Regions from separate parts of the Actinoallomurus acanthiterrae genome, predicted to be linked through region 1. Evidence: riboswitches for the same ligand, from Rfam matches in the RefSeq annotation. Region 1 holds a riboswitch; each other region holds the start of a gene.

Region 1 (7,724 bases):
GAGCGGTTCCGTGAAGTCCTGGAGAAGGAGTACCTCGGGTACGCGCTGGCGGACGGACCGGCGCCCGGAGGGCCCCGGGATGACCGCCGCGACCACGTCGGCATCCACCGGCAGCGCGACGGCCGCTACTACGTCGGCTTCGCGCCGAAGGTCGGCCGCGTCGACGGCGACCTGCTGCACGTCATCGCGGACCTGGCCGAGGAGTACGGCTCCGGACGGGTGCGCACGACCACCGAGCAGAAGATGGTCATCCTGGACGTCCCGGAGGACCGGACCGAGGCGCTGGCCGCCGAGCTGGAGGCACACGACCTGCGGGTCCGCCCGTCGACGTTCCGCCGTCAGACGATGGCCTGCACCGGCATCGAGTTTTGCAAGCTCGCCATCGTCGAGACCAAGCAGCGCGGCATGGACCTGATCGAGGAGCTGGAGCAGCGCCTGCCGGACTTCGACGAGCCGCTGACGATCAACATCAACGGCTGCCCGAACTCCTGCGCGCGCATCCAGACCGCCGACATCGGACTGAAGGGCCAGCTCGTCACCGACGCGAACGGCGCCCAGGTCGAGGGCTACCAGGTCCACCTGGGCGGCTCGATCGGCGGGGAGTTCGGCAAGAAGATCCGCGGGCTGAAGACCACCGCGGACGAGTTGCCCGACTACGTGGAAAGGGTGCTGCGCAGGTTCCAGGAGGGCAGGCACGACGGCGAGTCCTTCGCCACGTGGGTGCAGCGTGCGGAAGAAGGTGAGCTGAAGTGACCGAGAGAGCCGTCCCCTTCTACTGCCCCTACTGCGGAGACGAGGACCTGGAGCCGTACGAGAGCGACGGCGGCTGGCACTGCCGGGCGTGCACGCGCGCGTTCAAGCTGCGCTTCATCGGGCTCGGCGCGCTCAGCGCCACGGGCGCTCCTAGACGGGAGGGCTCGGCATGACACTCCTGTACGAGCGCGCCACGGCGGCGCTCGACCTGACCGACATCGTCGAATCGGCCGCCGACGCGCTGGAGGAGGCCTCCGCCGAGGAGATCGTCCGCTGGTCGATCGCGACCTTCGGCGACCGGATCTGCGTCACGTCGTCCATGAAGGACGCCGTACTGGTCGACATCGCCTCGAAGATCCGGCCCGGCATCGACGTGCTGTTCGTCGACACCGGCTATCACTTCGCCGAGACGATCGGCACGCGGGACGCCGTCGAGGCCGTCTACCCGGTCAACGTGGTCAACGTCACCTCCTCCCGGACCGTCGCCGAGCAGGAGCGCGACCTCGGGCCCCGGCTGTACGGCCGGAACCCGGATCTGTGCTGCCACCTGCGCAAGGTCGAGCCGCTGAACCGCGCGCTCGAGCCGTACCTAGCGTGGATCACCGGCATCCGGCGTGAGGAGACCTCGCACCGGCGCGGTTCGCGCGTGGTCGAGTGGAACGCCGCGCGCGGGAAGGTCAAGGTCAACCCCCTCGCCCGCTGGACCCAGGCCCAGCTCCACGACTACATCGAGGAGCACGGCATCCTGGTGAACCCGCTGCAGTACGACGGGTACCCGTCGATCGGCTGCGAGCCCTGCACCAAGCAGGTCGCGCCGGGCGAGGACCCGCGCAGCGGACGCTGGGCCGGCACCGGAAAGACCGAATGCGGCATCAACCTCTGAGCACCTCCGCGATCCCCCTGGTCGCGGTCGCCCACGGGAGCCGGGATCCGCGTGCGGCGGCGACGATCGAGGAACTTCTCGATCTTGTTCGCCGTTCATCGGGGGTGCGGGTCGTGACCTCGTATCTCGACCACGCTCCCCCGGCCCCGGGGCAGGCGCTCGGTGGTCTCGTCGGAGAGGGGGCCGACGAGGCCGTCGTGCTCCCTCTGCTGCTCACCGCGGCGTACCACAGCAAGACCGACATCCCGGGGGCGCTTCGCGACGCCCATAGCGCCCATCCGCGGCTGACCCTGCACTACGGGGCGACGCTGGGCCCGCATCCGCTGATGACGAAGGCCCTGGAGCGACGGCTCGCCGACGTCGGCGTCCGCCCCGACCCGGACACCGCTCTGGTGCTCGCCGCCGCCGGTTCCAGCGATCCGGCGGCGAACGCGACGATCGGCCGGATGGCGCGGTCCTGGCGCGGCTGGCACTCCGTCGTCCCCGCGTACGCCTCCGCGGCCCGTCCCACCCCTGCCGAGGCCGTACGCATGCTGTACGACGCGGGCGCGCCGCGAGTCGCGGTGGCGTCCTACTTCCTGGCCCCGGGCTACTTCGCGGACAAGGTCCGTGAGGAGTCCCTGGAGGCCGGGGCGGTGGCGGTCTCGCCCGTGCTGGGCGCCGCGCCGGAGGTGGCGGAGATCACGTCGCAGCGCTATCACGAGATCCTGACGCGTGGCGATCGCGTCGCGGCGGCGGGCTGACGCCTTCCCGGCGCTCCGGCGCTTACGGCGAGCCTGCTGCCGATTCCGGCACGTACGGCGAGCCTGCTGATGCCTTCCCAGCGCTGCGGCGCCTCCGGCGCGCCTGCTGACGCCTTCCCGGCGCTCCGGTGTCTCCGGCGCGCCTGCTGTCGATTCCGGGCGCTCCGCGCGTGCGGCGAGCCTCCCGACGAGCCTGCGGTCACCCATCGTGACGGGGCGCGGAATACCCTTCGGCACCCGACTGTTGCGATATCTGGCGATTCCACGTTGTTTTGCGGTCGTTCAAGATTGTTTCGACCGGAAACGTAAAGTGGATCATAAGGCGCGCAGATCGATCTTTATGGCGATCTTTGTGGCGTCGATCACGTGAGTAATGTCCGGTGGCCATATTTGGCACGTCGGTATTTGTCTGATATGTTCCTCTACGTCCGGCGACGCCCCCCATGCGCCGCCCGAACATCCGCCGGCCCGGCCGGCCCACCAGCGCAGATGGCGCGGCGCGAAGACGCGTGCGAGGGCCTCCGTACAGAGCCGAGACGGTTCATATCCCAAATCGCGCCACTCCCGCGAAGCACCCGTAGATCCATTCGCAGCGAGAGCGGCAACGTCGAGTCCGTGAAGATCACGGAGCCGGGGACCCACCAGAAGTCCCGGGGTGAATCGGCACATCCCCTGTGCCGTAGGGCGACTTCCACGCCCGAACCCGTCAGCTAACCCGGTAGGCGTACTGGAAGTAAGGAGCAGAACCTTGTCCGCGAGTCCGCCCTGATCTGAATACCGGCCGTCACCGCTACCCCTAGCCGATGACGGCAGACGTGTCTCTTTGTTCGAGCCGCCCGCGTGAGCGGGCGACCCGCTGAATCCGCACCTAGCGGAGCCGGGGACCCACCAGAAGTCCCGGGGTGAATCGGCACATCCCCTGTGCCGTAGGGCAGCTTCCACGCCCGAACCCGTCAGCTAACCCGGTAAGCGGCATGGAAGCCGAAGGAGTACCCCCCGTGTCCCCTCGACACGCCAAACCCCGCTTCACCTTTGATCGCAAGACCCTCGCCGGCGTCATCGCCGGCACCGCCGCCGCCGGCGCGGCCGCGTTCACCGTGGCCTCCGCAGGGCCGGCGCTGTCCGCGCAGCTTCCCAGCGGGGCGCACCACGTCGCCCAGATACCCAATCCCAGTACGGGTAAGGCGCTCGAAGCCGCTGCCCTGCGCGACGACCCGCACACCCAGCTGCGCGCCCTCGCCGCACCGAAGCAGGTGCAGAAGAAGCTGCCCTCGGCCACGGACGTCCTCAAGCTCGCCGTCTCCCAGGTCGGCACCACCGAGAACGCGGCCGGCGGCACCAAGTTCAACCAGTGGTTCATGTCCTCGCCGTTCGCCAAGGCAGGCGTCGCGCGCGACGGCGGGTCCATCGGCGACTACGCCAACGCCAACTGGTGCGACATGTTCGTCTCGTGGGCCGGCTCCCAAGCCGGCGTCAAGGGGATCGGCGGCGACGCGTTCACCCCGACCCACGCCAAGTGGTTCATCTCTCAGGGCCGCTGGGGCAACGTTCCCAAGCCCGGAGCCGTCGTCTTCTTCTCCTGGAACGGCAGCGGTGTCGACGCCATCGACCACGTCGGCCTGGTCATCAAGGACAACCACGACGGCACCATCCAGACCGTCGAGGGCAACACGGACAACGCCGTGAAGGTCCGGACCCGGAACACCTCCTCTGTCGTGGGTTACGGCTATCCGGAGTACGCCCAGTAATCGCCCGTGTCGGCGCGTGCCGCGTCGCCGCCGAGCGACGTGGCCCGCGCCGACCTCCCCTTCCCGGGCGGTCCCACGCATCCCCCCTGTCATCGCCCCGGGATTCCCCCATCCCGCAGTTCCCCCATGCCCCCCGAAAGGAATCCCATGATCAGGTTCTCGACGAAGGCCATCGCCACCGCGGCCGCCGGAGTCACCCTGGCCAGCGCCGGCGTGACCACCGCCCTCGCCTACGGATCCGCTCCGGAGTCGGCATCTTCGGCACAGAGCGCCGCCGCGCCCTCCACCGCGCAGGCGTCCAAGCAGGCGCCGCAGACCGAGAAGCGCGTCACCGCGGAGAACAAGGACCGGCTGTTCGTAAGCGTCAAGAAGGACATCAAGAAGGACGCCAAGAAGGCGGCCCTGCCCGGCGGCGTCTCGACCGCCACGTCCTTCTGGGACCCGTCGACGGCCTCCGGCAAGCCGATGTCGTACCACACGCTCGCCAGCCCGTACTGGCCGCTCGGCACCAAGGTGAAGATCACCTACAACGGCAAGAGCGCGATCGGCGTCGTTGAGGACTTCGGCCCGGCCGAGTGGGCGGTCGCGCAGCACAACCCGCCGGCGCTCATCGACCTGTCGGAGAAGATGATGCAGGACCTCTCCGGCACCGCGTCGAACTCGGTCACGATCAAGTTCCAGGTCCTGGAACTGGGCAAGGGCGGCGTGTACCGCCACTCGGGCACCGGTTACGACACGGCCACCGGCAAGGCGTAACCCACCCCCCTCGACACCGGCACGGCGTCACCCGCTCCCCCCCTCGCCTGCCGGTCCGAACGGCGCGGGATCCCCTCACTTGAGGAGATCCCGCGCCTTTCTGTCGTTCCCGACGGCCCTGTCCCTTCCGGCGGCTCGATCCTCGCCGACGGTCTTTCTCGACGGCCGCCCTTGCCCTGAAGGAATGAACTACGGTTCAATTCTTACGTGCCGTACCGCCGTACGCCCCGTGTCGAGGCCCGGCTCAGCGCCTCCCGGGACCGCATCCGCGCCGCCGCGCTGGCGGTCGTCGCCGAGCACGGCTACGCCGGCTGCTCGATCGCGGCCGTCGCCCGGCGAGCGGGGGTCGCGACCGGCAGCGTCTACCGGCACTTCCCGGCAAAGGCCGACCTGGTCGCGGAGGTCTTCCGGGTGGCCTCCCAGCGCGAGGTCGACGCCTTCGCGCGCGCCGCGTCGCTGGAGGGCTCGGCGGCGGAGGGCATCGCGGCGGTGATCGAGACGTTCGCGGGCCGAGCCCTGCGGGCCCCGCGGATCGCGTACGCGCTCCTCGCCGAGCCGGTGGATCCCGCCGTCGACGCCGAGCGCCTGGTCTTCCGCCGGGCGTACGCCGCCGTCCTCGCCGGGCTCATCGGACGCGGCATCGCCGCCGGCGAGCTCCCCGAGCAGAACGTCGAGGTCAGCGCCGCGGCGCTCGTCGGGGCCATCGGCGAGGCCCTCGTCGGCCCCCTCGCGGTCGGCGCCGGCAGTTCCACCGAGCCATATCCGGTCGGCGACGCGGACGTACGGCCGCGTGCCGCCGGCCGCACGGACGCGCAGGCGCATCCTCCCGGCGAGGCGGACGCGCAGGCCGGCTTGATGGCTCATCTCATCACCTTCGCCCAGCGCAGCATCGGAGCGGTCGATGACGACACATGAGGTCTTCAACCAGGTCCCCCCGCTCGTCGGCCATGACGTGGCCGACGACCCCGCCCTCCTGGACGGGCTCTTCCGCGAAGGCGGCGGCTGGGCGGCCGAGGCCGTCCACGAGCTCGGCCGGCTGGGGGGCACGGAGCAGGCGCGCGAGTGGGGCCGCCTCGCCAACGAGCACCCGCCGGTGCTGCGCACCCACGACCGGTACGGCCATCGCGTCGACGAGGTCGAGTTCCACCCCGCCTGGCATGACCTCATGCGCGTCGCGGTGGGCCACGGCCTGCACGCCCGGGCGTGGACCGAACGCTCCGGTGCGCACGTCGCCCGCGCCGCGAAGTTCTACGTCTGGCGGGTGGACGCCGGGCACGGCTGTCCCATCTCGATGACCTACGCCGCCGTACCGGCGCTGCGCCACGCGTCCGAGCTGGCCCGGCAGTACGAACCGCTGCTGACGTCCGGCACGTACGACTTCGGCCTGCGTCCACCGCTGGAGAAGCAGGGCATCCTCGCCGGAATGTCGATGACGGAGAAGCAGGGCGGCTCCGACGTAAGGGCCAACACGACGCGTGCCGTACCCCGGCCCGACGGCACGTACCTGCTGACCGGCCACAAGTGGTTCACCAGCGCGCCGATGTGCGACGTGTTCCTCGTCCTCGCGCAGGCCCCGGAGGGCCTCACCTGTTTCCTGCTGCCCCGGGTGCTGCCCGACGGCACGCGCAACGGCCTTCGCCTGCAGCGGCTCAAGGACAAACTGGGAAACCGGTCGAACGCGTCCGCCGAGGTGGAGTACGAGGACGCGGTCGCCTGGCGCGTCGGCGACGAGGGGCGCGGCGTCCGCACGATCATCGAGATGGTCAACATGACCCGGCTCGACTGCGTCATCAGCGCGGCCGCCGGAATGCGCGAAGGCCTCGCCCAGGCGACCCACCACGCCGCGCACCGTCAGGTGTTCGGCCGGTACCTCATCGACCAGCCGCTGATGCGCAACGTCCTCACGGACCTGGCGGTCGAGTCGGAGGCCGCGACCGTCCTCATGCTCCGCCTGGCCGGGGCCACCGACCGCGGCGAGACCGCGTTCAAGCGGCTCGGCCTCGCCGTCGGCAAGTACTGGGTCTGCAAGCGCTGGCCCGCCCACGCCGCGGAGGCGCTCGAGTGCCTCGGCGGCAACGGCTACGTCGAGGACTCCGGCATGCCGCGGCTGTTCCGCGAGTCGCCCCTCAACTCGATCTGGGAGGGGTCCGGGAACGTCGCCGCCCTCGACGTGCTGCGGGCGATGGTCAAGGAGCCGGAGACGGTGGAGGCGTTCTTCACCGAGATCGACCTCGCCTCGGGCGCCGACGCGCGGCTGGACGCCGCCACCGCCGAGGTCAAGGACTCGCTCACCGACGTGGCGACGATCGAGCCGCGCGCCCGGCGGGTCGTCGAGCGCCTCGCCCTGGTGCTGCAGGGCTCCCTGCTGGTCCGGCACGGCCACCCGGCGGTCGCCGACGCCTTCTGCGCCTCCCGCCTCGGCGGAGATTGGGGACACTGCTACGGCACACTGCCGCCCGGTACCGACTTCGGCGCCATCATCGAACGAGCACGCCCCAAGATCGGCTGAAGCCTGGGAATCAGTTCGTGCTCGGATCAGGCGGGGTGACCGCGAGCCGGACGTCGGTGACGTTGTCGAACCCGGGTTTCACCGGCTGAGCCCCCGCTCAACCCGGCGCCTCGGCGTCGGCCACGGCAGGGCGGTCGTCGGGCCCGTCGGTGGTCCAGCCGGCGGCCCAGCGCAATGCGCCGAGCAGGTGCTCGCGGAAGTCCGGCTCCGCGAAGGCTTCCGCGGCGTGGCCCAGCGCCGTGTAGAAGCTACGGCCGGCGCCGTACTCACGGCACCAGACGAGCGGGTGGTGTGGTCCCATGCGACCGCCGCGGTAGGTGTGCTCGTCGATC
Region 2 (7,724 bases), 1.6 Mb from region 1:
CGTATTCGTGCTGATCCTGATCGGCAGCGATCCAGCTCAGCGCTTCGACGCAGTACGCGAGGCCCAGGCTCTCCGAGGGGACACGCGGCGGACGCAGGGCCTGGCGGATCACGCCGGTCGCGGCCCGGGCGTCACCGCGTCGCCACAGGTCCACACCGGTGATCCACTGTGCTTCCCGGCGGGACCATCGGGCACCGGCCGACTCGCACATCTCCTCGGATTCCCGGCACAGGTCGGTGGCTCGGGCGTCGCCCATGAAGACGGCGGCCGTGGCCAGGTGCAGCAGCGCGGTCCACGCCCGCCCGTGGTCTCCCGCGGCGCGATAGTAGGCCAGCGCCCGGCGCAGGAGCGCGCAGGCGCGTGGGAAGTCCTCCTTCAGCACCGCCGCCAGACCGGTCAGGTGGACCACCCCGGCCAGCTGCGCCTGGTCGTCGAGCCGCTCGGCGAGGTCGCGGCACTCTTCCAGCAGCGGCGCCGCCGCCGGGAGGTCGCCGCGCCGCAGGCACAGCCAGGCGTCGGCCCACAACGTCCTGGCCCGTGCGGTACTGGGAGAAGGGTCTGCGGCGAGGGCCCGCTGCAGCAGGCGGTGGCCGTCGCCCAGCGAGGAGAACGACAGCGGATGGCTCCCCAACGCGGCGGCCATCTCCAGGGCGGTCCGCTCCTCGCCCGGCTCGTCCAGACAGGACTCCAGCGCGGCGACCCACTCGGCCTCTTCGCCGGCCATCCGATCGAGCCATTCGACCTGATGAGGGCCGAACCACTCGGCTCCGGCCTGCTCGGCGAGGTCCCGGTACCACTCGCGGTGCCGCCGCCGTACGGCCTGCTCCTCACCCGACTCGACCAGCCGGTCCTGCCCGTACCGGCGCAGTGCCGTCAGCAGCCGGTACCGCGTCCGGGAGCCGTCGGGCTCCCTGCCGAGGATCGACTTCTCCACCAGGCCGGCCGCCGCCTCCAGGACGGCGTCGGCGAGGATGCCGTCGTCACATACCTGTTCCGCCGTCTCCAGATCGCACGCGCCGGAGAAGACCGATAGCCGGGCCCACAGCGTCCGTTCCTCGGCCGAGCACAGGTCGTAGCTCCAGTCGATCAGCCCGCGCAACGACTTCTGGCGCGGACTCACGACCGGAGAGTCGCAGCGGAGGAGCCGGAAGAACTGGTCCAGCCGATCGACGATCTGCTCCACCGACAGGATCCGCAGCCGCAGCGCCGCGAACTCGATCGCGAGCGGGAGGCCGTCCAGCCGATGACAAAGCCTCGTCACCGCCGCGGCATTCTCGTCGCAGACGGCGAACTCCGGCACGACGGCCGACGCCCGCTCACCGAACAGGCGCACCGCCGCGTACCGCAGCACCGTGTCCGCCGACGCCGCATCGCTCTCCGGCACGGGAAGCGACGGCACTTCCAGGACGTGCTCCCCGTTGGCGCGGAGAAGTTGCCGGCTGGTCGCCAGGATCCGCACGTCGGTCGTCTGGCACAGGAGGTCCCCCACCAGGACCGCACACTCGTCGATCAGGTGCTCGCAGTTGTCCAGCACGAGCAGCATCCGTTTTCCGGCGAGACGCCGCGCCAACCCGGCCGGGTCCTCGACGTTCCGGAGGCCGAGTGTCTCCGCGACCATCCGTACGGGTGACTTCGGCGTCTCCGACGCGACCAGGTCGACCAGCCACACCCCGTCGGGGAACGCCCGCCGGGCGTCGGTCGCGGCGCTCAACGCCAAGCGGGTCTTGCCCACGCCGCCGACGCCGGTCAGCGTCACCAGACGGCCGGCGCCCAGGAGCCGCTTCACCTCCGCGAGTTCGCGCTCGCGGCCGATGAAACTCGTCATCTCCGTCGGCAGGTTCCCCACCGGCCGGCACGTTGCGGCTGTTCCCATTTCCTCTCCACGTCAGCAGATCACCCGATCTCCTCTGGCCGGAAAGGGCATATCCCTGATCGCCATCGATGAAATGGCCGCCGGCCTGCCGCCTGTCGTCGTTGCCGGGAGCAGGAGATCATCCGCTGCCGATCTTCCGCAGCGGCTCGACCGCCCCACCGGACATCGGGGGTGAGGGACGATCGGCAAGTTGTTATGAACATCAATCTAGAACTCTGAATTCGGTTCAGCAATAGCGAACGGCCCGCGGATTCCATCCGCGCTCAGCATGCGAGACAGACGCCGGGCCGCAACTCCCCTGCGCTCTTACGGGACCGTCGTCGGCCGAGATGTCGGGACGGCGGTCGGACTTCGGGGTCTGCGAACTCGGTTCAGCATCCATGAACCGGCTTCTGATCACAGGGTCGACGAGCGTCCCTGGGCTGCCGCTTCCGCGGTCACCTTCTTCGGTGCCGCCCGGCCATCCGGTTGCCGTGACCCTTAGCCTGGTCGGTAACGATGTCACCAGACTCACCGCCTTGGACAGCGAAATGGACATCGAGACGACCTTGGCGTGGGTGCAGGGGATCACCGCGGCGATATACCGCGATGCCGACTATCTCACCCGGCTGGACGCGGCCATCGGCGACGCCGATCATGGCGTCAACATGCAGCGCGGCTTCTCCGTCGTGCAAAGCACGCTCAATGGCAAAGAATTCGGCACGATAGGGGAAATTCTCACTAAAACCGGTACCGCGTTGGCGTCGAGCGTCGGCGGTGCGGCGGGCCCCCTGTACGGGATGGCGTTCCGCGCCATCGGCAGGCAACTCACCGAACCGAGCGTGACCGCCGAACAATTGCTCGAAGCGCTGCGGGCGGGCCTGGAAGCGGTGCAGAAACTGGGTGCCGCCCGCCCCGGGGACAAGACCATGATCGATGCCTTCGGTCCGGCGGTGGAAGCGTTCGAGAAGGCCGTGCGCGGCGGAGCCGCCCTCGGCGCGTCCGCCTCCGCCGCCGCGGACGCCGCGGAAGCGGGCATGCGCGCCACCATCCCCATGATCGCCCGCAAGGGCCGCGCCTCCTACCTCGGGCCCCGCAGCCAAGGCCACCAGGACCCCGGCGCCACCTCGACCGCACTCATCTTCCGCGCGCTCGCCGAAGCGGTGGCGCCCTGACGCGTGACTTACGCTGTTGTACGAGCCGCTCGCACGAGCGAGCGCCCGCTGAGTCCGCACCTCGCGGAGCCGGGGACCCACCAAGTCATCGGGGTGAATCGGCACATCGTGCCGTAGGGCAGCTTCCACGCCCGAACCCGTCAGCTAACCCGGTAAGCGGCATGGAAGCCGAAGGAGCACCCCTGTGTCCGCTCGACATCCCCCTCCGTCCGGGCTGAAGCGCGCGGCGCTCAAGGCCGCGATCGCCGGTATCACCATCGTCGGCGCCGCCGTGGCCACCGAGCTGTCCGTGAGTGCGGCCCCGTACTCCCGTATCCCCGCCTCCGCGGCGGCCGACCACAACCCGGTCCCGGACCTGGACACCGTGCTCAGGCACATGATCGTGCTGAAGGGTCACCTCCAGACGGCGTCCGCCACCGACGTGCTGAAGGTCGCGCTCTCGCAGGTCGGCACGACGGCGGACGCCGCCGGGGGCACGAAGTTCAACCAGTGGTTCATGTCCACCCCGGCCGCCCAGACGGGCGCCCAGCGGTACGGCGGGAAGATCAGCGACTACGCCGACGCCAGTTGGTGCGACATGTTCGTCTCCTGGGTCGGCGCGCGGGCCGGCGCGCCGGGCATCGGAGTCGACGCGTTCACGCACACCCACGCCCAGTGGTTCCAGCAACGGGGCCGGTGGGGCGCCGCCCCGAGACCCGGCGCCGTCGTCTTCTTCTCCTTCTCGGGCGACAAGACCGTCGACGGCATCGAACACGTCGGTCTCGTGGTCAAGGACGATCACGACGGGACGATCGAGACCGTCGAGGGCAACACCGACGAGGCCGTCAAGATTCGCGTCCGCCCCGTCTCCGAGGTCGTCGGGTACGGCTACCCGGACTACCTCCGGTGACCCCGTCCCGGTAGTCGGCGCGTACTCCGGGTAAGCCCCACCTCATTACCTGGTGGAGGCCGAGCGATGGGAGGACCGGAGTGCGGTGGTGGCGCCGGGCCGACGAGCGCCTGCTGCGGATGGTGACATCCGCCGGCGGCGGAGTCCTGGACGAGGTCATGCCGCGGGCCTCGCGGGCCGCGGATCAACTGCTGATCTGGTGGCTGATCGCGGCGCTGCTGGCGGCCGGTGGCGACCGGCGGTCGCGGCGGGCCGCGGGACGGGCGGTCGCGGCGATGACGGTGGCCGGAGTGGCCGCCAACGTGGCGCGCATGTGGGTCTTCGACCGGCGCCGCCCGCCGGCCTCGTCGCACCGGCGGCCGGGGCGGGTTCCCGACAGTCCCGGTTTCCCTTCGGGGCACAGCGCGGCCGCGGCGGCGTTCGGCACCACGCTGATGTGCGAGGCGCCATGGCGCGTGGGTGTTCCGGTCGCGTGCCTGGCGGCGGTGGTCGCGTACTCGCGGCTCTACACCGGCGCGCACTATCCCGGCGACGTGGCCGCCGGCGCCGCGGCGGGCGCCGCGATCGCGCTCGGGATGCGCGTTATCCGCGACACGATGGCCGAACGCCCTCTGCGGACGACCGGCTGTGGTGAGAATGGGCCATGAGCAGGATCGCGTACGGTGTAGCGCTCATCGTCCTCACCGCCGCCGCGGCATGCGGCTCCGGCGACGAGTCGAGAGCGGACGCCCGTTCACCGTCGCCGAGCCGCATCGCCGGGAGCGCCTCGGCGCCGGCGCGTACGGCCGTGTCCTGGCCGACGTACCACGGGTCGAACGACCGCTCCGGGTACGCCGCCGGCTTCCCCGCACCACGTACGCTCGCGGACGCCTGGACCGCGCGGCTCGACGGCGCGGTGTACGGGCAGCCGGTCGTCGTCGGCGGCACCGCGTACGTCGGCACGGAGAACGACACCGTCTACGCGCTCGACCTGGCGACGGGGCGGCAGGTCTGGAAGCGGCACCTGGGCACGCCCGTGCGGCAGTCGACGCTGCCCTGCGGGAACATCGACCCGCTCGGGATCACGGGGACGCCGGCGTACGACGCCACGACGCGCACCGTGTTCGTCGCGACCGAGACCACCGGCGCGCAGCACACCCTGGTGGCGCTGAACGCCGCCGACGGCGGCGTGCGGTTCACGCGCGGCCTCGACGTCGCGGCCGGCCGCGACCGTACGGCGGAACAGCAGCGCGGCGCCCTCGCGGTCGCCGGCGGCCGGGTGTACGTGCCGTTCGGCGGCCTCGCCGGCGACTGCGGGAACTACCTCGGCTACGTCGCCGCGTCCCGGACCGACGGCCACGGCCCGGTCGCCTCGTACGCCGTTCCGACCAGCCGGATGGGCGGCATCTGGGCGCCGTCCGGCCCGGCCATCGGCGCGTCCGGCGACGTCTATGTCGCCGTGGGGAACGGCGCGAGCGTCGGCGGGGCCTACGACGGCAGCGACTCGGTGCTGCGGCTGTCCCCCGACCTGTCCCGCCGCCTGTCGTACTTCGCGCCGAAGAACTGGGGCTCGGAGAACAGCGAGGACCAGGATCTCGGCTCGACGGGCCCCCTTCTGCTCCCGGGCGGGCGGGTGCTCATCGCCGGCAAGACGGGCGACATCTACCTGCTCGACGCGCGCGACCTCGGGGGGATCGGCGGCCAGCGCGCCTCCCTGCCCGGCTGCGTCGCCTTCGGCGGGATGGCCCGGTCCGGCTTCTCCGCGTTCCTGCCCTGTGAGAACGGCCTGCAGCGCGTCGATGTCTCCTCCGGTGGCGACCTGCGCCGGGTCTGGACCGCGCGAGCCGCCATCAAGGGATCGCCGGTCGTCGGCGGCGGCGCGGTGTGGACCCTCGACACCGAAGCGGGCGTGCTGCACGCCCTGTCCCAGTCCGACGGGAGCTCCATCGCCTCCCGGCGCGTCGGCACGGTGACCCGCTTCGCCTCCCCGACCCTCGCCGGGTCGCTCGTCCTCGTCCCCACGACGCAGGGGGTCACCGCCATCGGCGTCCGCTGACACGGGCCGACGGCCAAACGGCGTGCTCTGGTGCAGGGCGACTCCGGGGTCCGCTGGCCCAGGCCCGACGGACCGACCCCGCCCACTCACGCAAGCCGACGGGCCGACGGGCCGACGAAGTGCGCCGGCACCGGCCGACGGCGTCCACCAACGCGGGTCGATCGCCCCCAAGGTCCGCTGACGCGGGCCCGACGGGGTGCGCCGGCACCGGCCGAGACGTGCACCAACGCGGGTCGATCGCCCCCAAGGTCCGCTGACGCGGGCCCGACGGGGTGCGCCGGCACCGGCCGAGACGTGCACCAACGCGGGTCGACTCGCCCTCAAGGTCCGCTGACGCGGGTCCGACGGGCCGACCGCGGGCACTCACGCGGGCGACGGCGCCGGTCGGCGGGCGTGGTCAGCCCTGGCGGCGGCCGAGGAGTCGCTCGATCTCTCGGCGGTCGCGCTTGGTGGGCCGCCCGGCGCCGCGCTCGCGCCGGGCGATCGGGACCAGGGCCGCGCGCGGGGGCGGCGGCGGGCTGTGGTCGGTGTAGCACTCGACGGCGACGGGCGCGCCGACCCGCTTGCGTACGACGCGCCGCACCTCGACGATCCGCTCCCGTCCGGCGAGGCGAACCCGCACGCGGTCACCGGGCCGTACGGCGGCGGCCGGCTTGACGCGCTCGTCGTTGACCCGGACGTGACCGGCCCGGCAGGCGGCCGTGGCCAGCGAGCGGGTCTTCACCAGCCGTACCGACCAGATCCACACATCGACCCGTACGGTCTCCTGATCCGCCGCCATGGGACAGACCCTACCCGGACCGGCGGGAGCGCTGCCGAAAGCGTCGTTTCGGCACCGCGCTAACCGGGCATCATGCATTACTTGCCGTTGACCCGGGTAGTCAGGCGGACATGCGCACCGCCATCTTGGACGTCGGGTCCAATGCCGCCCATCTGAAGGTCGTGGATCTGGTCGCGGGCGGTCCGATCCGGACGGTGGTGTCCGCCAAGGAGCCGACCCGCCTGGCCGGGGCGACCACGGCCGGTGGCCGGATCGGCCACGCGGCGGTCGACCGGGTGGTGGCATCGGTGGCCGCGACGGCACACGAGGCCGCGCGCATCGGCGCCGTCGAGTTGATCCCTTTCGTGACGTCCGCGATCCGCGACGCCGCCAACCGGGAGGAGATCCTCGGGCGCGTCGCCGCCGAGACCGGCGTCGAGCTGGGGTTCCTGTCCGGTGAGGACGAGGCGCGGCTGACGTTCGTGGGCGTGCGCGCGTGGTACGGCTGGTCGGTCGGGCCGATCGTGCTGGCGGACATCGGCGGCGGCTCCATGGAGATCGCCACCGGGGACGGCGCCGAGGCAGACGCCGCGCTGTCGATGCCGCTGGGCGCCGGCTCACGCGGGACCACCTGCCCTGCGATCCTCCGCGCGGCAAGCACGTCGAGCGGCTCCGCGCGCACGTCGCGGACCGGCTGGCCGCCTACGGCGTCGACCGGCTGACCGACGGGTCGTCCGGCCATCACGCGGTCGCCACCTCGAAGATCTTCACTCAACTCGCCAGGCTCTCCGGCGGGGCGAAGGCGGACGGCCGCCAGGTGCTGGAGCGGACGGCGCTTCGCCGCCGGATCCCCCGCCTGGCCGGTCTGACGAGCGAAGAATGCGCGCGGCTCCGGGGCGTCTCGCGGTCCCGCGCCCGCCACATCCTCGCCGGCGCCATCGTCGCCGACGAGATCATGAGCGCGCTCGGCCTGAGCCGTCTGGACGTCTGTCCCTGGGCGTTGCGCGAGGGCA
Region 3 (7,724 bases), 2.5 Mb from region 1:
GCGGCGACCAGCGTCACCACGTGGTCGACGCTGCGCAGCAGACCCGCCGGGTCCAGCACGCCGGCCCGCACCAGCTCAAGGGTCTGACTGGCCCAGCGCAGCGAGACCGCACCGCCGGTCAGCGGCGTGGTCGGGCCGAGCGCCGCCACGCCGATCCGGGCCAGCGCGGCGGCCAGCCGGTGCTGCCCCGGGCCGTCCGGATCCGGGAAGATGACGTACGAGACGGGGTCGGCCCAGTGCGCCAGCACGGTCGGCGGCAGGATCGGCGGGGCGGACTGCTCGCGCAGTACGGCGGCGACCCCGATGGTGCGGGGTGGTTCCCAGCCCGCCGAACGGGCCAGCGCCACGATGGCCGCCTCGCTCGCGGGCGGATCGGCCACGATCAGATCACGCAGCCGGGCCCGGTCGCGCTCACGGTCCGAGCGGGACTCGTCGGCGAACCCGCGCGCGGCGGCCGCGGAGATCTCGTCCAGGAAGCCGAACAGCATGTCGGTCAGCGCGGCCAGCGTGTCCCTGGACCAGTCCAGCCGATAAGCGTCCTTGATGAGCCGGCGACAGGCGACCCGGCCGCCGGCTCTGATCGCGGTCTCCAGCCGTTCCAGGCTGCCGCCCTGCCGGGCCTCCCGGGCGCCCAGCCCGGCGTACATCTCGATCAGATCGTCGAGCCGCACCGGGCCGTCGGCCGCGGCGGCCTGCATGAAGCGCTCGACGGTCCGGGTGATGTTCTGCCGCATCCGCCGGGCGTACGGGCTGCCCGCGGAACGCGCGTACTCCGGAACCTGGCCGCAGATCTCGTCGGCCATCTCCTGGGTGACGGCGCGCAGGTGCGGCAGCAGCAGCCCGGCCAGGTCATCGGGCCGCTTCCGGCGCAGCGGGACGGGGGCATGGCTCATCCGACGAAGCGCAGCAGCTCGCTGGACACGACCCCGGGACGGCCGCCGTACTGCTGCGGGGACGCGGTCAGCCCCTCGATGTGGTGGTGGTACGGCGCGACCACGACCGTCGCGTTGGGCGGCGTGCTGCCACCGAACCCGATACCGGAACCCGCCTTGATCCGCAGGGCCGGCCGCCGCGCGACGCCGTCCGGGTAGCGGAGATCGGCCAGGAACGACAGGCTGCCGGTGATCGCGTTGGGCACCGGGAAGTCCTTGTCCTTGATGCCCGGACCGTGGAAGAAGCCCAAGCCCGACTGCGACGGGGCGGCCGGCGACACGAGCGTAGCCGTACGGGAGATGCGCATGGCGATTACCTTCGTCGCTGCTTTACTCGCGAGTAAAGATCCTTGACGAGAAGGTACGCATCTCGCACCATGCCGTAAAGGGCCCAATCGGCGGTCAGGACCGACCGTGCTGGGCCGGGGAGCCGCGTTCCGGGGTGTGGCAGGGTCCCCACGTGGCTGTCACGGCCGGTTGCGGGGCTGCCACACTGGGGTGCATGGCACGTGAGCACCAAGGCGGCAGTGAGCTGGGGCGCTTCTTGCGCGCACGCCGCGCCCGGGTCACGCCGTCTGAGGTCGGCCTGTCGGCGGGACCCGGCCTGCGCCGTACGCCCGGGCTGCGCCGCGAGGAGCTGGCGACCCTGGCCGGGGTCAGCATCGACTACTACACGCGGCTGGAGCGCGGCCGGGAGACCAACCCCAGTCCGTCCGTCGTCGATGGCCTCGCCGCCGCGCTGCTGCTGGACGAACCTGAACGCGAACACCTGCGCGACCTTGCCGCCTGCGCCGCGCGCGGTGCCGCGCCGGAGCGGTCGGCCACCGTCCTCGCCCGGACCGTGGATCCCGGCCTTGAGCTGATGCTGGAGAGCCTGCGCCCCCATCCCGCGCATATCGTCAGCCGCACCATGGACCTGCTGTCCGCCAATCCCGGCGGGCTGCGGTTGATGGCCGAGCTGGAGGACTGGCCGGAGAACCAGCGCAACATCGTGCGCTACGTCTTCCTCCACCCCACCGCCCGTGTCCTGTTCGACGACTGGGAGAACCAGATTCGCGGCTGCGTCGCCCGCCTGCGCGCTCTGGCCGGTATCGAACCGGACGCCCCCGACCTGACCGGCCTCGTCGACGAACTCCTCGCGAAGAGCCCCGACTTCGCCCGCCTGTGGGAGCGCTACGACGTCAAAGGCCACAGCCACGGCACCAAGACCTTCCATCACCCCGACGCCGGGACCTTCACCTTCGCCTACCACTCGCTCCAACTGGAGGACGGCTCCGGCCGGCGCCTGGTCGCCTACCACGCGGCACCCGGCACCCCCGAGTACGACGTGATGGTCGCGCTCGACCGGGAGCCGGCCGCGGCAAAGGCGACCACGCGGGAACCCCGGCATCGCTGACCTCACTTCCGGCCGAGCACGCCCGCCCCTGCGGAATGAGCACCGTAGGAGCCGTCGCCTTACGGTTTGACGAGGACCTTCAGCGCCTCACGGTCGGCCATGGCGCGATAGCCGTCCGGTACGCCGTCCAGACCCACGGTGCGGTCGAACACCCGACCCGGCTCGATGCGGCCCTCCAGGACGTCCGGCTTCGGTCATCGCCCACGGATTCCACTCATCCCGGCCGAAGCTCATGCATCCCAGGCCGATGCGGGAGACGCGCAACCCGGACTTTCCCAGCCTCGTGTACTGCATGCGTTCCTCATTCTTCGTGTCGGTGGCTTCCTCCGGCACGCTATTTCCGACCCACAGGGGTTAGGGAGGACGCCTCAGTGCCCCGGTAACGGGACCGCCGGAGGCCACGACGGTGGGGGCCGGACCCCCGGGTTGGAGGTGGATCGCAACCCTAACTCCGACACAATGTAGTAGAAATGCCACCGGAAGCGACAACCCCCTCCATCCCCACCCGAGGTAAGCAAGACATCCACGACGGCCAGCGGCCACCCGCCAGCCTGGATTGCTGCAGCACGCCAGGTCCTACTATCCTTTGTAGGAGATGCTCATCGATCACGTCGGTCCGAGACATCGACCACAAGGTCGCGTGCGCCGTGAACCCCGCCAGGTGCGGCGAAGGAGTCACTCGCCCGTCTGGGCCCTCTCCGGACGTGAACGGCCACTTTCCAGGCATGCACCGACCGGAGCCGGAGTGCCGTGCGGCGCGTGACAGTGACCTTCGACGTGTTCGACGGCGTCGGGCGCCCGACGTGGATCGAGGGCGAAGAGGGCCTCACGTGGCGCGTGGAAGCCGTCATCGATTACTGGCGGCATCCCGATCTCGGCAGGTACCGCTTCGTCCCGGGACATCGAGCCGAAGCGGAACGCTGGCGCCTGACCGTCGTCGGCCCGCTGCCAGCCCGTCCATCGCTCATCGGCGAGCAAGAGGTCGTCCTGCTCACGTTCGGCGAAGGCATGAGCTGGTATATGGATCTCAATCGATAGGTCACAATGGTGCGGGCTCAGGGATGGAGGCGGACAGGTGGCGATCGCAGGGCCGCTCGAGCGAGCGATCATGGAGGCGCTGTGGGATGCCCAGAAGCCGCTGCTCATCCGCGAGCTGATGGAGAAGGTGAACGCCGGATCCGCGAAGCGGTCGGCATACACGACGGTGCAGACCGTCGCTGACCGGCTCGTCCAGAAGGGCTTCCTCGCCCGCACGGCGGACCGCAACGCATGGCGGTACGCCCCGACGCGCAGCCGTGAGGATCACGTCGCGCAGGTGATGGCCGAGGCACTGGCGGAGACCACCGACCGCGGACCCGTCCTGGCCCGGTTCGCCGAGACCATCGACCCGCAGGACGCGCACCGGCTCCTGGTGGAACTCGCCCAGCGTTCGGCCCCCACGGAATCACGTCCGTGAACACCCTCGCCACGCTCGGCGCGGTCACCGTCGCCCTCGGCGCCAGCGCCGGCCCGCTGCTGAGCCGGAGCGCCTGGTGCCAGCGGATTCCCCGGATCGCCGCACTCGTATGGCTGGGAACCCTGGCGGGCACGCTCGCCGCGCTCATCGGCGTCATCGCGGTGGTGTCGACCGGCCGGCATGGCCTGGTGCACCGCGTCGCGGAACGGGTGGCCGACTGCTGGCACCATCACAACGGAGGCGGCGGTCCGGCCTCGTACGCCTTCAACGTCGCCCTTCTCCTCAGCGCGGTCGCCGCGACGTACGTGGCCGTCAAGCGGTACCGGCGCACCGTGACGCAGCGCCGTCGCCATCAGGAGGCACTGCAGTTCGTCGTGCGGTATCCGGGCGATATCGACGACGTCTGCGTTCTCGATCACCCGATACCGATCGCCTACTGTGTTCCGTCACGGAAGCGCCCGATCGTGCTGAGCAGCGGCGCTCTCGACCAACTGGAGGACACCCAGCTCCAGGCGGTCCTCGCCCACGAACGGGCACACCTGCGCTACCGCCATCACTTGTTCCTCACGGCCGTCGACGCGCTCGGGGCCGCGCTGTTCTGGCTGCCGACCTTCAGTGACGCCCGCCGTTGCCTGCCCATCCTGCTGGAGATGACCGCCGACGACGTCGCCGCCCGACGTTGGGGTCGCCACGTGGTGGCGGTCGCGCTGCGGAAGCTGGCCATCGCGCCGAACCCGATCGGCGGTCTGGCCGCTCACAGTGCCGGTGCGTCAGCCCTCGATCGACGGCTCGCCCGGCTCGAGACCTCGCCCGCCATCGCCGACAACGGCCTCACCCGGCGCCTGACGTGGATCACGGCGATGACCTCCGTCGCCCTGCCGACCGTGATCTCGGCGAGCTGGCTCGCCACGACGCCGTTCTTCTGCTGACCAGCCCAAGCGCCGCCACGTACGGCACGCGCGGCAGCCCTCTCGCCAGAGCCTAACTCCTACCTGACATAGGAGAGGTCCGGTCGGACATCTCCCCCGGCCTCCGATCCGCTCCATGACGGCGAGAAGTCCGCGCGGCAACGGCGGGATCGGAGGATGGTCGAGGCGGCAACCCCCGCACCGATGCGATCAGCGCCGCCGGCCTCGTCGGACTCACACCGACACCCGCCATCATGGCGTCCGGCACCGAGCCCCGCTCCCCGACGTACGCCGCATGCCGAGGTGTCACGCTTGGTCAGAGGACGCATCCGCTCGGTCCGACAGGTGGCAAAGCGCGCCAAAAATCTCCTACACTCCGTCAGAGATCGGCCGCCCCATGCTTCACACGAGGCACGGCCGACCGCCGAATCCCACGAGGGAACCGGGGACCCGAGATTTGAGGGGCGAATCCGGAGCGTACGACGCTCCGGTAGGGCTACTCCGGCCCGAGCCCGACAGCTAACCCGGTAGGCGGCCAAGGAGAGGAGCTCTCACGTGGCGTTCTATCGCCCGGTCACGAACGCGTACGCCGCAGGTCACCTGCGGCGGCCTCGATCGCTCAGGCTGTACGCGGCGGTCTCGCTCACGGTCACCGTGGCCCTCATGGCGGCCCCGGCCGAGGCCGCGCCCAAGCCGTCGGCCGCGGCGGCGAAGAAGGAGCTGGAGAAGCTCAACGGCCAGGTCGACAAGATCGTCGATCAGTACAACAAGGCCAAGACCGAGCTGGACGCCGCGAAGAAGAAGCTCAAGGCGCTCAACAGCCAGGCGAAGAGCGAGAGGCGCGTCTACGAACGACTGCACGCCCGGGTCGCGCAGATCGCCGCCGACGCGTACAAGACCGGCAGCCTCGATTCCACCACCGCCACCGTGCTCGCATCCAAGGACCCGGACGCGGCGCTGAACCAGATGTCGGCGTTCACTCAGCTGTCGAACAACCGCGGGCAAGAGCTCGCGGCGTTCCTGGCCTCCACGCAGCGTCTGCGCCGGGAACAGACGGAGGCCCAATCCGCCTACCAGACCGTCTCGCAGAAGGCGTCCGAGCTGAAGAAGCGCAGGGCCACCGTCGAGAAGGCCATCGCCAAGCAGAAGAGCCTCCTGCGCAAGGCCGGTGAATCCGCGAGCCCACCCGGCCCGGGAGCCGGTGGCACCTACAACGGGCCTGCCTCGGGGCCGGCGCGTAAGGCGGTGGAGTACGCCTACGCCCAGATCGGCAAGCCCTACATCTGGGGTGGCACCGGCCCGAAGGGTTACGACTGCTCCGGGCTGACGATGATGTCCTGGCGCGCCGCCGGTGTGAACCTCCCGCGGGTCGTGCCCGACCAGTACGCCGCGACTCGGCATGTCTCCAAGTCCGACCTGCAGGCCGGTGACCTGGTCTACTTCCTCGGCATGGGTCACGAGGGCATGTACGTCGGCGGCGGGAAGTTCATCCACGCGACGAAGACGGGTGACTTCATCAGGCTCGACAGCCTGTCGAATCCATACTGGGTAGCCCATTACGAGGGCGCCAGCCGCCCGTGACGGTTCTCACGCGGCGGTACCGCGAGTTGTCGGACCGCACCGGAAGCCCTCACGACCTGAATCGTTTGTGGCGCCGGGCCTCGTACGGTCCCCCTGGGTCACATGCCGGTGAGCATGTGGCGCATCTTGGCGATCTCGGCGGATTGGGAGCTGATGATGGAGGCCGCCAGGGCCTTGGCGTCCGGGTTGGAGCCTTGGGACTCTTCGGCCCTGGCCATGGTGACGGCGCCCTGGTGGTGTCTGATCATCATCTGCAGGAACATCCGGTCGAAGGGGCGGCCCGACAGCGTGCCGAGTCTCTTCATGTCCTGTTCGGACATCATCCCCTCGGCCATGTGCATGCCGCCCGGGGACGGCATCGGCGCTCCCCAGTCCCTGAGCCAGCCGGTCATCTTCCGGATCTCCGGGCCCTGAGCCTGCTTGATCTGCGCGGCCAGCGTCTTGACCTGCGGTGAGGAGGCTCTGGTGGCCGCTTGGTCGGCCATGACGATCGCCTGTTGATGGTGGGGGATCATCATCTGCGCGAACATCACGTCCTGGGCGTTGTGGCCCGCGGTCACCGATATGGAGTTAACGGCGACCGCGTGCCCCTCCGCCGCATGGCCGGTCATCGTCTGGTCCGTGTTCGCCGCGCCGCCCCCGCATGCCGCGAGCACGGCCGCGGCGACCATGGCGACGAGCGACGACAGTGCGCGCCTCATCTGTAGTGACCTTCCTGCTGATGGAGTAAGAGTCGTTCCGGGGCCCAGCGGGCATCCACTGTCTCCCTACCCGGTGGCGGCTTTGAGGTTGGTGGCGTCCAGGGCCGGACGGAGTTCCTGGGCGAGGGTGACGCCGTCGCCGGTGGCCCAGAAGTGCATGTAGAACAGGCGGGGTTGCTCGTCGAGGCTGTGGTTGTGGAGTTCGACGATCTCGATCCCGCCCTTGCGGAGCGCCTGGCCATTACCGCCGCCATCGCCCACACGTACGGCGCACCTACGGGGCCGTCAACCCTCCCGACGGCGGAGCCGACGTCTGGATCACCCTGCCCGCCGCGAACCACGGCCCCCGACCTTGACGTCGTGCGGCAGCCAATATGGCGAAGCATGGTGTCTGATTCGCTACATATCTGTCACCACTCGGGCATACCCGCGCCGATCGCGCGCTCCCCGGCGAGGTCAGTCGTGGGCCGGCAGATGACCGATCTGATGGTCGGCCACGCTCAGCGCCTCGTCGACCAGTCGCCGCAGATGCCCGTGGCCCAGGCTGTAGATCACACGGCGGCCCTCTTTGCGGGTCGTCACCAGCCCGGCGAGGCGTAGCCGGGCGAGATGCTGGCTGACCGAGGTACGCGACGCGGCACACGATTCGGCCAGCGTCGTCACGTCGGCTTCGCCTTCACCCAGACGCCGCAGCAGGGTCAGGCGGGTGCGGTCGGCGAGCAGTCCGAGCACCTCGACGGCCACCGTTAT
Region 4 (7,724 bases), 5.6 Mb from region 1:
ATGACCGTTTCTCTGCATTCCTGACAAACCGGACCTGGCCCACCATCGGGGCGCTGTCCCTAGCGCCGCCGGTGGCGGAAACGCGTCCGGTCGAGCGGCGCATGGCGTGCGCCGCGGGTAACTCTCCGCACCGTGACCCGGTGCGGAAGATCGCGATGACGTGGCGGGCGTGCCGGATGCTCTCCGTGTCCCGGGAGTCTCCGCCCGGCCCGCCCTCGTCCGCTGTTCAGTTGCCCGGCGGTCCTCAGAGCAGCCGGCCGCCGCCCACCCAGGTGGAGGAGTACCAGGCGTCGCTCAGGTTGGAGATCTTCACGACGTCGCCGGTGTGCGGGGCGTGGAGGAACTTGCCCTTGCCGATGTAGATCCCCATGTGCCCGAGGTCGTGGAAGAAGACCAGGTCGCCGGGCTGCAGGTCCGCCTTGGACACCCGCCGGCTGGCGTCGTACTGGTCCGGCACCCAGTGGTTGAGCTTGATGCCGACCTTGGCGAACGCCACCATCGTGATCCCGGAGCAGTCCCAGACGTTCGGGCCCGCCCCGCCGAAGACGTACGACTTACCGAGCTGGGCACAGGCGAACTTCAGCACGATCTCCGCCTTGCCCGTGGCGAGGATCGAGCAGTTCTCCTTGGAGCTGCCGGGGTCGATGTTCCCGCCGAGCTTGTCGATCAGCCTCAGCTGCTTCTTGACGGCCGCGTCGGCCTGCGACTTCTGCTGCTCGAGCTGGGTCTTCTTCGCCTTGAGCTGCTGGGCCGCCTGCACGCGCAGCGCCTGCTCCCGCTCCAGCCGCTGGGCGGAGGCGAGGTACTGCTGGAACTCCGCCGAGCGGTTGTGCGCGATCTGCGTGAACGCCGACATCTGCGAGAGCACGGCGTCCGGGTCCTTCGAGCCGAGCAGCTGGGGGATCGAGCCGTTGTCCCCGGTCTTGTAGGCGTCGACGGCCAGCTGGGCGACCCGCAGCCGCAGCGCCTGGAACGTCTTACGCTCGGCCTGCACCGACTTGGAGAGGGCGTTGACCCGGCCCTGGGCGGCCTTGTAGTCCGACTTCGTCTTGTTGTACTGGTTGCCCAACTGGTCGACCTGGTCGTTGAGCTTCGCCAGCTGCTTCTTCGCCGCGCTCAGCGAGGAGGCGGGGTCGGCGTGCGCCGGAACGGCGGGCAGGGACAGCCCGGCGACGGCGATGAACCCGGCGGTCGTCACCGACCAGCGCGCGGTTCTGGACATGATCGTACGCTCCTTGGCCATGGCAATCGTGTCCTTAGAGCGCGCCCGCGCCGACGTAGTGCGAGCTGTACCAGGGGTTGCTCAGGCTGTCGATCTTGACGTACGACCCCGTGTGCGGCGAGTGGATGAACTTGCCGCCGCCGACGTAGATGCCGACGTGCCCGAGGTTGTCGAAGAAGACCAGGTCGCCGGGCGACAGGTTGGCCCGCGAGACCCGCTGGGTCGCGTTGTACTGGTCGGGCACGACGCGCGGGATGCTCACCCCGGCCTCCGCGTAGGCCTTCATCGTGAAGCCGGAGCAGTCGTAGCGCGGGCCGTTGCCGCCGTAGAGGTACGGGACACCGCACTTGCTGTAGGCCCACACCAGCACGGTGCGCGCCTTGCCGGTCGCCGATCCCGTGTAGCCGCCGCCGCAGTTGCTCGGCATCGGACCGCTGTCGTCACCGCCGCCGCCGGTGTCGGCAGCGGGGCCCAGCTTCTTGATCAGGGCCTTCTGCTGCCCGATCGTCTTCTCGATGTTCTTCTTCTGGGTGAGCGCGGCGTTCTTCTTCTGCGCCAGGTCGGTGGCGGCCTGCTTGGCCTGCGACTCCTGCCGCTGCAGCAACTGCGCGGCGTTCAGGAACTGGGTGAGCTCCGTGGAGCGGTTCTTCGACACCTGCGCGAACGCCGACATCTGGTCGAGCACGGACTGCGGGTCCTTGGCCGACACCAGGGTCGGGATGTCCGCGTCGTTCCCGCCGTTCTTGTACGCCGACGCGGCCATCTGCGCGACGCGGACCCGCAGGTCCGCCCAGGACTGCCGCTGCTGCTTGACCGAGGCGTTCAGTGCCTTGAGACGCTTGTCGGCCGCCTCCCACTGGGACTTGGCCTTGTTGTAGACGTTGTCCTGCTGGTCGGCCTGTGAGTTCAGCTTGGTCAGCTTGGCCTTCGCCTGGCTCAGCGTCTGCTTCGGTTTCGCCTCCGCCGTACCGGCGGGCAGAACCAGGGCCGCCGAAGCGGCGATACACAGGGTGGCCAGGACGCGACCGCCGATGCCGCCGCCCACCGACCATCCGACGGCTGAGCCGTCGGCACTGCGCTGTGTTGCCACGATTGCGGCACGCCCCTCTCCCACTGACCGCCTACCGGGTTAGCTGACGGATTCGGGCGTGGAAGGCGCCCTACGGAGCGTGTGATGCTCCGATTCACCCCGGAAACCTGGTTCCCCGGCTCGTCGTGTCGGTGAGAGGCCGGCGCCCGAATCCCGGGCGACCTCACCGAACGTGACGACTCGGCGGTAGCCGACGCCGTCGCCTGGGGGGCGACGAACCAGCGACCGGCTCAGCGCGTGAGACTAGTCAAGTCTCACGCTGGTAACAACCGCTTCTCCTGGAATTCCAGCAATTCATGTCATTCACACAACACTGCGCGCGCGAATCGTCACGATGCGCGGTCGACGATGATCGTCATCCGCAGGGGCGAGACGAGCCCCTCGGCGGCGAGAACTCCCAGCGCCCGACGCTCCAGTGGCCCGATCTCCAGGCCCGACGCCGGGATCAGCGGCATGGCGGAAACAACGCAATCGTTGCAGGCGACGTTGCGTACCTCACACTTCTCGCAGTCGATGAGCACGAATTCCTCCTCGTGTCTTCGTCATGACGAGACGTTAAGAGGCCCCACTGACAAATCCGGAGCGAGGACGACGCGGCGAGCGGAGTGGGCGGCCGGGCAGCGCCCTCTGGCGCGCCTCCGGCACGGCGAAGGCCACCCGCGCGGCCGAAGAGGCTCAGGTGCGGCCGAGGCGGCGCAGGAGGAGGGATGAGGGGGCGGGCCGGGCGTCGGCCCGCCGGGCCGAGTCGCAGACCTCCTGGTCGGAGGAGATGACCACGACGGCGCGCCCGCTGGGCTCCGCGCGTACGAGCTGGGCGATGAGCTCGTCGGCGGTCTGGCCCGGCGCGCTGAACAGCACGCGCACGCCGCGGGGCGCCTGGACCGCGACCGGGGCGTTCAGCTCCGCGCCGTCGAACACGCATGTCACCTCCGCCTTGGTCTGGGCGTGCAGCACACCCAGGCCCGACACCAGGCGGGTCCGCTGGTCGGCCAGTGGCAGGTCGCCGTAGCCGGTCTTGGTGACGTTGTATCCGTCGACGATGAGGTGGACCTGCGGGAGGGTGAGCAACTGGTCGAGGAGTGCGGGGTCGCTGTCGGCGAGGGCGCGTCCGGGCAGCGTGCGGTGCCCGGGGCGGCTCGGCGTGATGCCCCCGACGCTGTCGGCGGGCCGGGTGATGCCGGGCGGCAGCGCGATCTCGTCGCGGAGGCCCTTGGCGGCGTCGGTGAGGGCGTCCAGGAGGACCCGCAGCCGGGCCTCGTCGACGCTGCGGCCCTCCCGGGCGGCACGCCGGGAGCTCTCCGCGGCGGACTCGGCGTGGGACAGGCGGCTGCGCAGCCGGCGCAGCTCGGCCTCGGCGGTGGCCGCCGCGACGGACGCGGCGGTGCGCTCCTCGCCGAGGCGGCGGTCGAGGTCCTCCGCGCGCGCGTGCTCGCGCTTGGCCTTGCCCCGTGCCTCGTGCAGGCGTTTGCGGAGCTCGGTGTTCTCGCCGCGGAGCTCGCGCAGCTCCGCGCGGAGCCGGTCGGCCTCCTCGGAGCGGGTGGCCTTCGCGGCGGCGATCTGCTCGCGGAGCTCGGCCACCTGCCGGATGACCTTCGCCTCCTCGGCCGCCGCCGCCGACTGCTCGAGGTCGCGGCGCGCGGTGTCCACCCGCTCGGTCCAGCCGGCCGGGCGGAGCAGGTAGGCGAGGGCGGCGACGGTAACGGGGTCGGCGGCCGGGGGCACCGTCCCCGCCAGGATCGCCTCGCCCAGCACGGGCTCGCTCTCCCGTACGACGTCGGCGACGCGCTCACGGAAGGTGGCGTCGTCCTCGAGCTGGGTGGCGATGAGGGTGGCGGCGAGCCGGGCGCGGCGGCGCGGCTCGAAGCGGGCGACGCGCCGGAGCGGTGGGGGGATCTCGTCGGGCCGGAGCGCGCCGATCACGTCGGCCGCGGCCTCGACGACGCGCTGCCGGACCGCTTCGGGGAGCGGCTGATCGAGGTGTTCGCCCGGGCCGGTGTCGATGATCTACTCCTCACGAGTCGCGCGGATGGGGCTGGTGCGGGACGCGTGCACCGGGCTCCGTGTCGCCGTCGCTGCCCAGCGTAGACGCCCTGGCGACCTTCGGTCCGCAATCCCCTTGACGAATACCCCGCAGTATCCGGCACCGGTCCGTCACAGGGTTTGTCGGTCGACGCGCGTACGGTGCCGCCATGGCCTCCGTCGGCCCTGCCGTGCAGGGCACCCTCGATGACCTCGGCACCCCGTTGGCCGGCGTCACCTTCGTCGTCGTCGACCTCGAGACCACCGGGGGCTCGGCCAAGGCGGACGCGATCACCGAGATCGGCGCGGTCAAGGTGTGCGGCGGCGAGATCGTCGGCGAGTTCGCCACGCTGGTGGATCCGGGGATGCCGATCCCCCCGTTCATCTCGGTGATCACCGGCATCACGCAGCAGATGGTGGTGGCCGCTCCCCCGATCGGCGAGGTCCTGCCCTCGTTCCTGGAGTTCGCCAGGGGCGCCGTGCTGGTCGCGCACAACGCGCCGTTCGACATCGGCTTCCTGAAGGCCGCCTGCGCCGCGCAGGAGCGTCCCTGGCCGACGCCGGCGATCGTGGACACCGCCGACCTCGCACGCCGTCTCCTGACCCGCGACGAGGTCCCCAACTGCAAGCTCGCCACCCTCTCCCGTTTCTTCCGGACCGCCGTCGAGCCCTGCCACCGCGCGCTCACCGACGCGCGGGCCACGGTCGACGTCCTGCACGGGCTGCTGGAGCGCGCCGGCGCGTTCGGCGTCGACACCCTGGAGGAGCTGACCGGGTTCACCCGCGCGCCGACGCCGGAGCAGCGCCGCAAGCGCCACCTGGCCGCCGACGTGCCCGCCGCGCCCGGCGTCTACCTCTTCGAGGACGCCCGCGGCGAGGTGCTGTATGTCGGCAAGAGCGGCCGGCTGCGCAGCCGCGTCACCTCGTACTTCACCGCGTCGGAGACCCGCCGCCACGTCCGCGAGATGATCGGGATCGCCGAGCGGGTCCGGACCATCGTGTGCGCCAGCCCGCTCGAGGCGGAGGTCCGCGAGCTGCGGCTCATCGCGGCGCACAAGCCGCGCTACAACCGGCGGTCGCGTCACCCGGAGCGGGCGGTCTGGCTGAAGCTCACCGCCGAGACGTTCTCCCGGCTGTCGATCGTCCGGGAGGTGCGCGACGACGGCGCCGTCTACCTCGGCCCGTTCGGCAGCGTCCGGACGGCCGAGGAGGCGCGTGCCGCCGTGCACGACGCCGTCCCCCTCCGCCAGTGCACCCAGCGGCTCACCCTGCGGCTCATCGAGAGCGGCCGCGCCGCCACCTGCGCGCTCGCCGAGCTCGGACGCTGCGGGGCGCCCTGCGAGGGCCGCCAGCAGCCGGAGGAGTACGCCCGGCACGCGTCCCACGCCCGCACGATCCTGGAGGGCGACGTCCGGCCGGTCGTCGCCGCCGCGCGGGCCCGCATCGACCGGCTCTCCGCGGAGCTGCGCTACGAGGAGGCCGCCGTCCAGCGCGACCGGCTCGCCGCCTTCGTCCGCGGCGCCGCCCGCTGCCAGCGCCTGTCGGCCCTGGCCGGGCTCGCGCAGCTGGTCGCGGCCCGCCCGGCCTTCGACGGCGGCTGGGAGCTGCACGTCGTCCGCCACGGCCGGCTCGCGGCCGCCGGCACCGTCCCGCCGAACGCCCACCCCGTCCCCTACGTCGAGGCGCTCGTCGCCACCGCCGAGACCGTCCGTCCCGGCATCGGGGCCACCCCGCGGGCCTCCGCCGAGGAGATGGAATGCGTCCTGCGCTGGCTGGACGCACCGGGCGTGCGCCTGGTCGAGGTCGACGGCACGTGGACCTGCCCGCCCCACGGCGCCGAGAGCGTCCGCCGGTGGATCGAGAATGCCGTTCAGGGCCCCGATTCCCGTAAGGTTGACCGCGCCGGTCGGCCGATGCGATAGGAGCAGGTGTGGCGCTGCCGCTGTACGACAACCAGCCGACGCGGCGCGCGCCCCTGGTCACCTACTTCCTGATCGCCGCCAACGTGGTCGTCTTCCTGCTCTCGCCGATCGCCTCGATCGGGCACCACGACGAGAGCGCGGAGCAGCGCAGGTGCGCACAGGTGACGTTCCTGCTGAAGCACGGCGCGGTCCCGAACGAGCTGCTCTCCGACCGGCAGAACCCTGTGCCGGAGGAGGTCGCCGCCGCCTGCCACCCGAAGCCGTACCACAAGCGGCCGTGGCTCTCGGCGCTGTCGTCGATGTTCCTGCACGGCGGCGTCGCCCACATCCTCGGCAACATGGTCTACCTGTTCATCTTCGGCGCGGCGACCGAGGACCGGCTCGGACGGCTCCGGTTCCTGGTCTTCTATCTCCTCGTCGGCTACATCGCGGCGTACGGCTTCGCGATCACCTACCCCGACTCGAGCACCCCGCTCGTCGGGGCGTCCGGCGCCATCGCCGGGGTGCTCGGCTCGCACCTGGTGCTCTACCCACGGTCGCGGACGATCGCGCTGATCCTGTCGATCTTCCCGTTCCGGCTGCCCTCGTGGGCGCTGCTCGCCCAGTTCTTCGTGTTCCAGTGGCTCAGCCTCGGCGACAGCCAGAGCCAGACCGCGTACGTCGCGCACATCTACGGCTTCGTCGCCGGGATGATCGTCGGCCTGCTCGTGCGGCGCGGCACCGTCGCCCGCAAGTCGGCCGCCCTGAGCTGGCAGTGATGCGCCGATACACGACGCGCGCCCGCGAACGGGCGTCGGAGGGCCTCTACTAGTCTTGCCTCGGGCGACCCCACGCCGCGCGTAACCACCGCAGGAGGCATTCCGTGATCACCGCCATCGTGCTCATCAAGGCCGACGTCTCGCGCATCCCGGAGGTCGCCGAGACCATCGCCGGGCTCGACGGCGTGAGCGAGGTCTACTCCGTGACGGGCGAGTTCGACCTGGTCGCGCTCGTGCGCGTGCGCCAGTACGAGCAGATCGCGGACGTCATCCCCGGCGCCCTCAACAAGGTCTCCGGCGTGACGCACACCGAGACCCACATCGCCTTCCGCACGTACTCCCAGCACGACCTGGAGGCCGCTTTCGCGCTCGGCCTGCCCGACGCGGACTGAGCCGTCGTACCGCAGCGGGGCGTGGCGGTCTCGGCCTGGGGTCAGCTGCTCTTGCCCGGCTCCGGTGCGGTGATGCCCGCCGGGCCGGCGCGGAGCATGGCCTTGTAGAGGGCGTCGTGCTCGGGCGAGGCGGGCAGGGGGCCGCGGGCGGGAGCCTCGAAGGACTGGATCAACAGGGCGACGACGCGTCGCCAGGCGTCGGGAGCGGCGTCCCCGGTGGCGTTCACGACCCCGGCGTTGGCCATGTGCAGCAGTACCAGATCCGAGGGGTCGAAGTCCTCGCGTAGGCGGCCTGTGGCCTTGGCGCGGTCGATGAGCTCC

What was found. A riboswitch is a leader RNA that binds a small molecule or an ion and turns the genes downstream of it on or off. The one in region 1 is predicted to bind cyclic di-AMP.
Region 2: it holds a riboswitch for cyclic di-AMP, as region 1 does, so the genes downstream of both, ACYVF7_RS10095 (CHAP domain-containing protein) here and ACYVF7_RS17860 (CHAP domain-containing protein) in region 1, are expected to answer to the same signal.
Region 3: it holds a riboswitch for cyclic di-AMP, as region 1 does, so the genes downstream of both, ACYVF7_RS29485 (C40 family peptidase) here and ACYVF7_RS17860 (CHAP domain-containing protein) in region 1, are expected to answer to the same signal.
Region 4: it holds a riboswitch for cyclic di-AMP, as region 1 does, so the genes downstream of both, ACYVF7_RS43480 (C40 family peptidase) here and ACYVF7_RS17860 (CHAP domain-containing protein) in region 1, are expected to answer to the same signal.

Annotation. Positions count from the first base shown of each region.
Region 1 is NZ_BAAHCO010000001.1:3,669,360-3,677,083, reverse strand. Features, by position in the region: gene ACYVF7_RS17880 (nitrite/sulfite reductase) at 1-753, shown strand, start outside; gene ACYVF7_RS17875 (PDDEXK family nuclease) at 750-926, shown strand; gene ACYVF7_RS17870 (phosphoadenylyl-sulfate reductase) at 923-1,636, shown strand; gene ACYVF7_RS17865 (sirohydrochlorin chelatase) at 1,618-2,379, shown strand; cyclic di-AMP (ydaO/yuaA leader) riboswitch at 2,975-3,118, shown strand; cyclic di-AMP (ydaO/yuaA leader) riboswitch at 3,224-3,365, shown strand; gene ACYVF7_RS17860 (CHAP domain-containing protein) at 3,378-4,127, shown strand; gene ACYVF7_RS17855 (RlpA-like double-psi beta-barrel domain-containing protein) at 4,275-4,883, shown strand; gene ACYVF7_RS17850 (TetR/AcrR family transcriptional regulator) at 5,091-5,798, shown strand; gene ACYVF7_RS17845 (acyl-CoA dehydrogenase family protein) at 5,785-7,392, shown strand; gene ACYVF7_RS17840 (ThuA domain-containing protein) at 7,490-7,724, opposite strand, start outside.
Region 2 is NZ_BAAHCO010000001.1:2,037,306-2,045,029, reverse strand. Features, by position in the region: gene ACYVF7_RS10105 (ATP-binding protein) at 1-1,825, opposite strand, end outside; gene dhaL (dihydroxyacetone kinase subunit DhaL) at 2,392-3,027, shown strand; cyclic di-AMP (ydaO/yuaA leader) riboswitch at 3,064-3,200, shown strand; gene ACYVF7_RS10095 (CHAP domain-containing protein) at 3,212-3,916, shown strand; gene ACYVF7_RS10090 (phosphatase PAP2 family protein) at 3,997-4,563, shown strand; gene ACYVF7_RS10085 (outer membrane protein assembly factor BamB family protein) at 4,560-5,951, shown strand; gene ACYVF7_RS10080 (RNA-binding S4 domain-containing protein) at 6,349-6,732, opposite strand; partial or broken gene ACYVF7_RS10075 (Ppx/GppA phosphatase family protein) at 6,843-7,724, shown strand, end outside.
Region 3 is NZ_BAAHCO010000001.1:6,202,323-6,210,046, forward strand. Features, by position in the region: gene ACYVF7_RS29455 (PucR family transcriptional regulator) at 1-893, opposite strand, end outside; gene ACYVF7_RS29460 (hypothetical protein) at 890-1,240, opposite strand; gene ACYVF7_RS29465 (helix-turn-helix transcriptional regulator) at 1,435-2,328, shown strand; gene ACYVF7_RS29470 (hypothetical protein) at 3,088-3,366, shown strand; gene ACYVF7_RS29475 (BlaI/MecI/CopY family transcriptional regulator) at 3,404-3,784, shown strand; gene ACYVF7_RS29480 (M56 family metallopeptidase) at 3,781-4,713, shown strand; cyclic di-AMP (ydaO/yuaA leader) riboswitch at 5,105-5,242, shown strand; gene ACYVF7_RS29485 (C40 family peptidase) at 5,248-6,273, shown strand; gene ACYVF7_RS29490 (DUF305 domain-containing protein) at 6,372-6,974, opposite strand; gene ACYVF7_RS29495 (DUF1259 domain-containing protein) at 7,041-7,235, opposite strand; gene ACYVF7_RS29500 (ArsR/SmtB family transcription factor) at 7,431-7,724, opposite strand, start outside.
Region 4 is NZ_BAAHCO010000001.1:9,228,528-9,236,251, forward strand. Features, by position in the region: gene ACYVF7_RS43475 (C40 family peptidase) at 245-1,222, opposite strand; gene ACYVF7_RS43480 (C40 family peptidase) at 1,257-2,312, opposite strand; cyclic di-AMP (ydaO/yuaA leader) riboswitch at 2,325-2,456, opposite strand; gene ACYVF7_RS43485 (hypothetical protein) at 2,642-2,833, opposite strand; gene ACYVF7_RS43490 (NYN domain-containing protein) at 2,988-4,232, opposite strand; gene ACYVF7_RS43495 (DEDD exonuclease domain-containing protein) at 4,502-6,253, shown strand; gene ACYVF7_RS43500 (rhomboid family intramembrane serine protease) at 6,262-7,011, shown strand; gene ACYVF7_RS43505 (Lrp/AsnC family transcriptional regulator) at 7,116-7,403, shown strand; gene ACYVF7_RS43510 (TetR/AcrR family transcriptional regulator) at 7,445-7,724, opposite strand, start outside.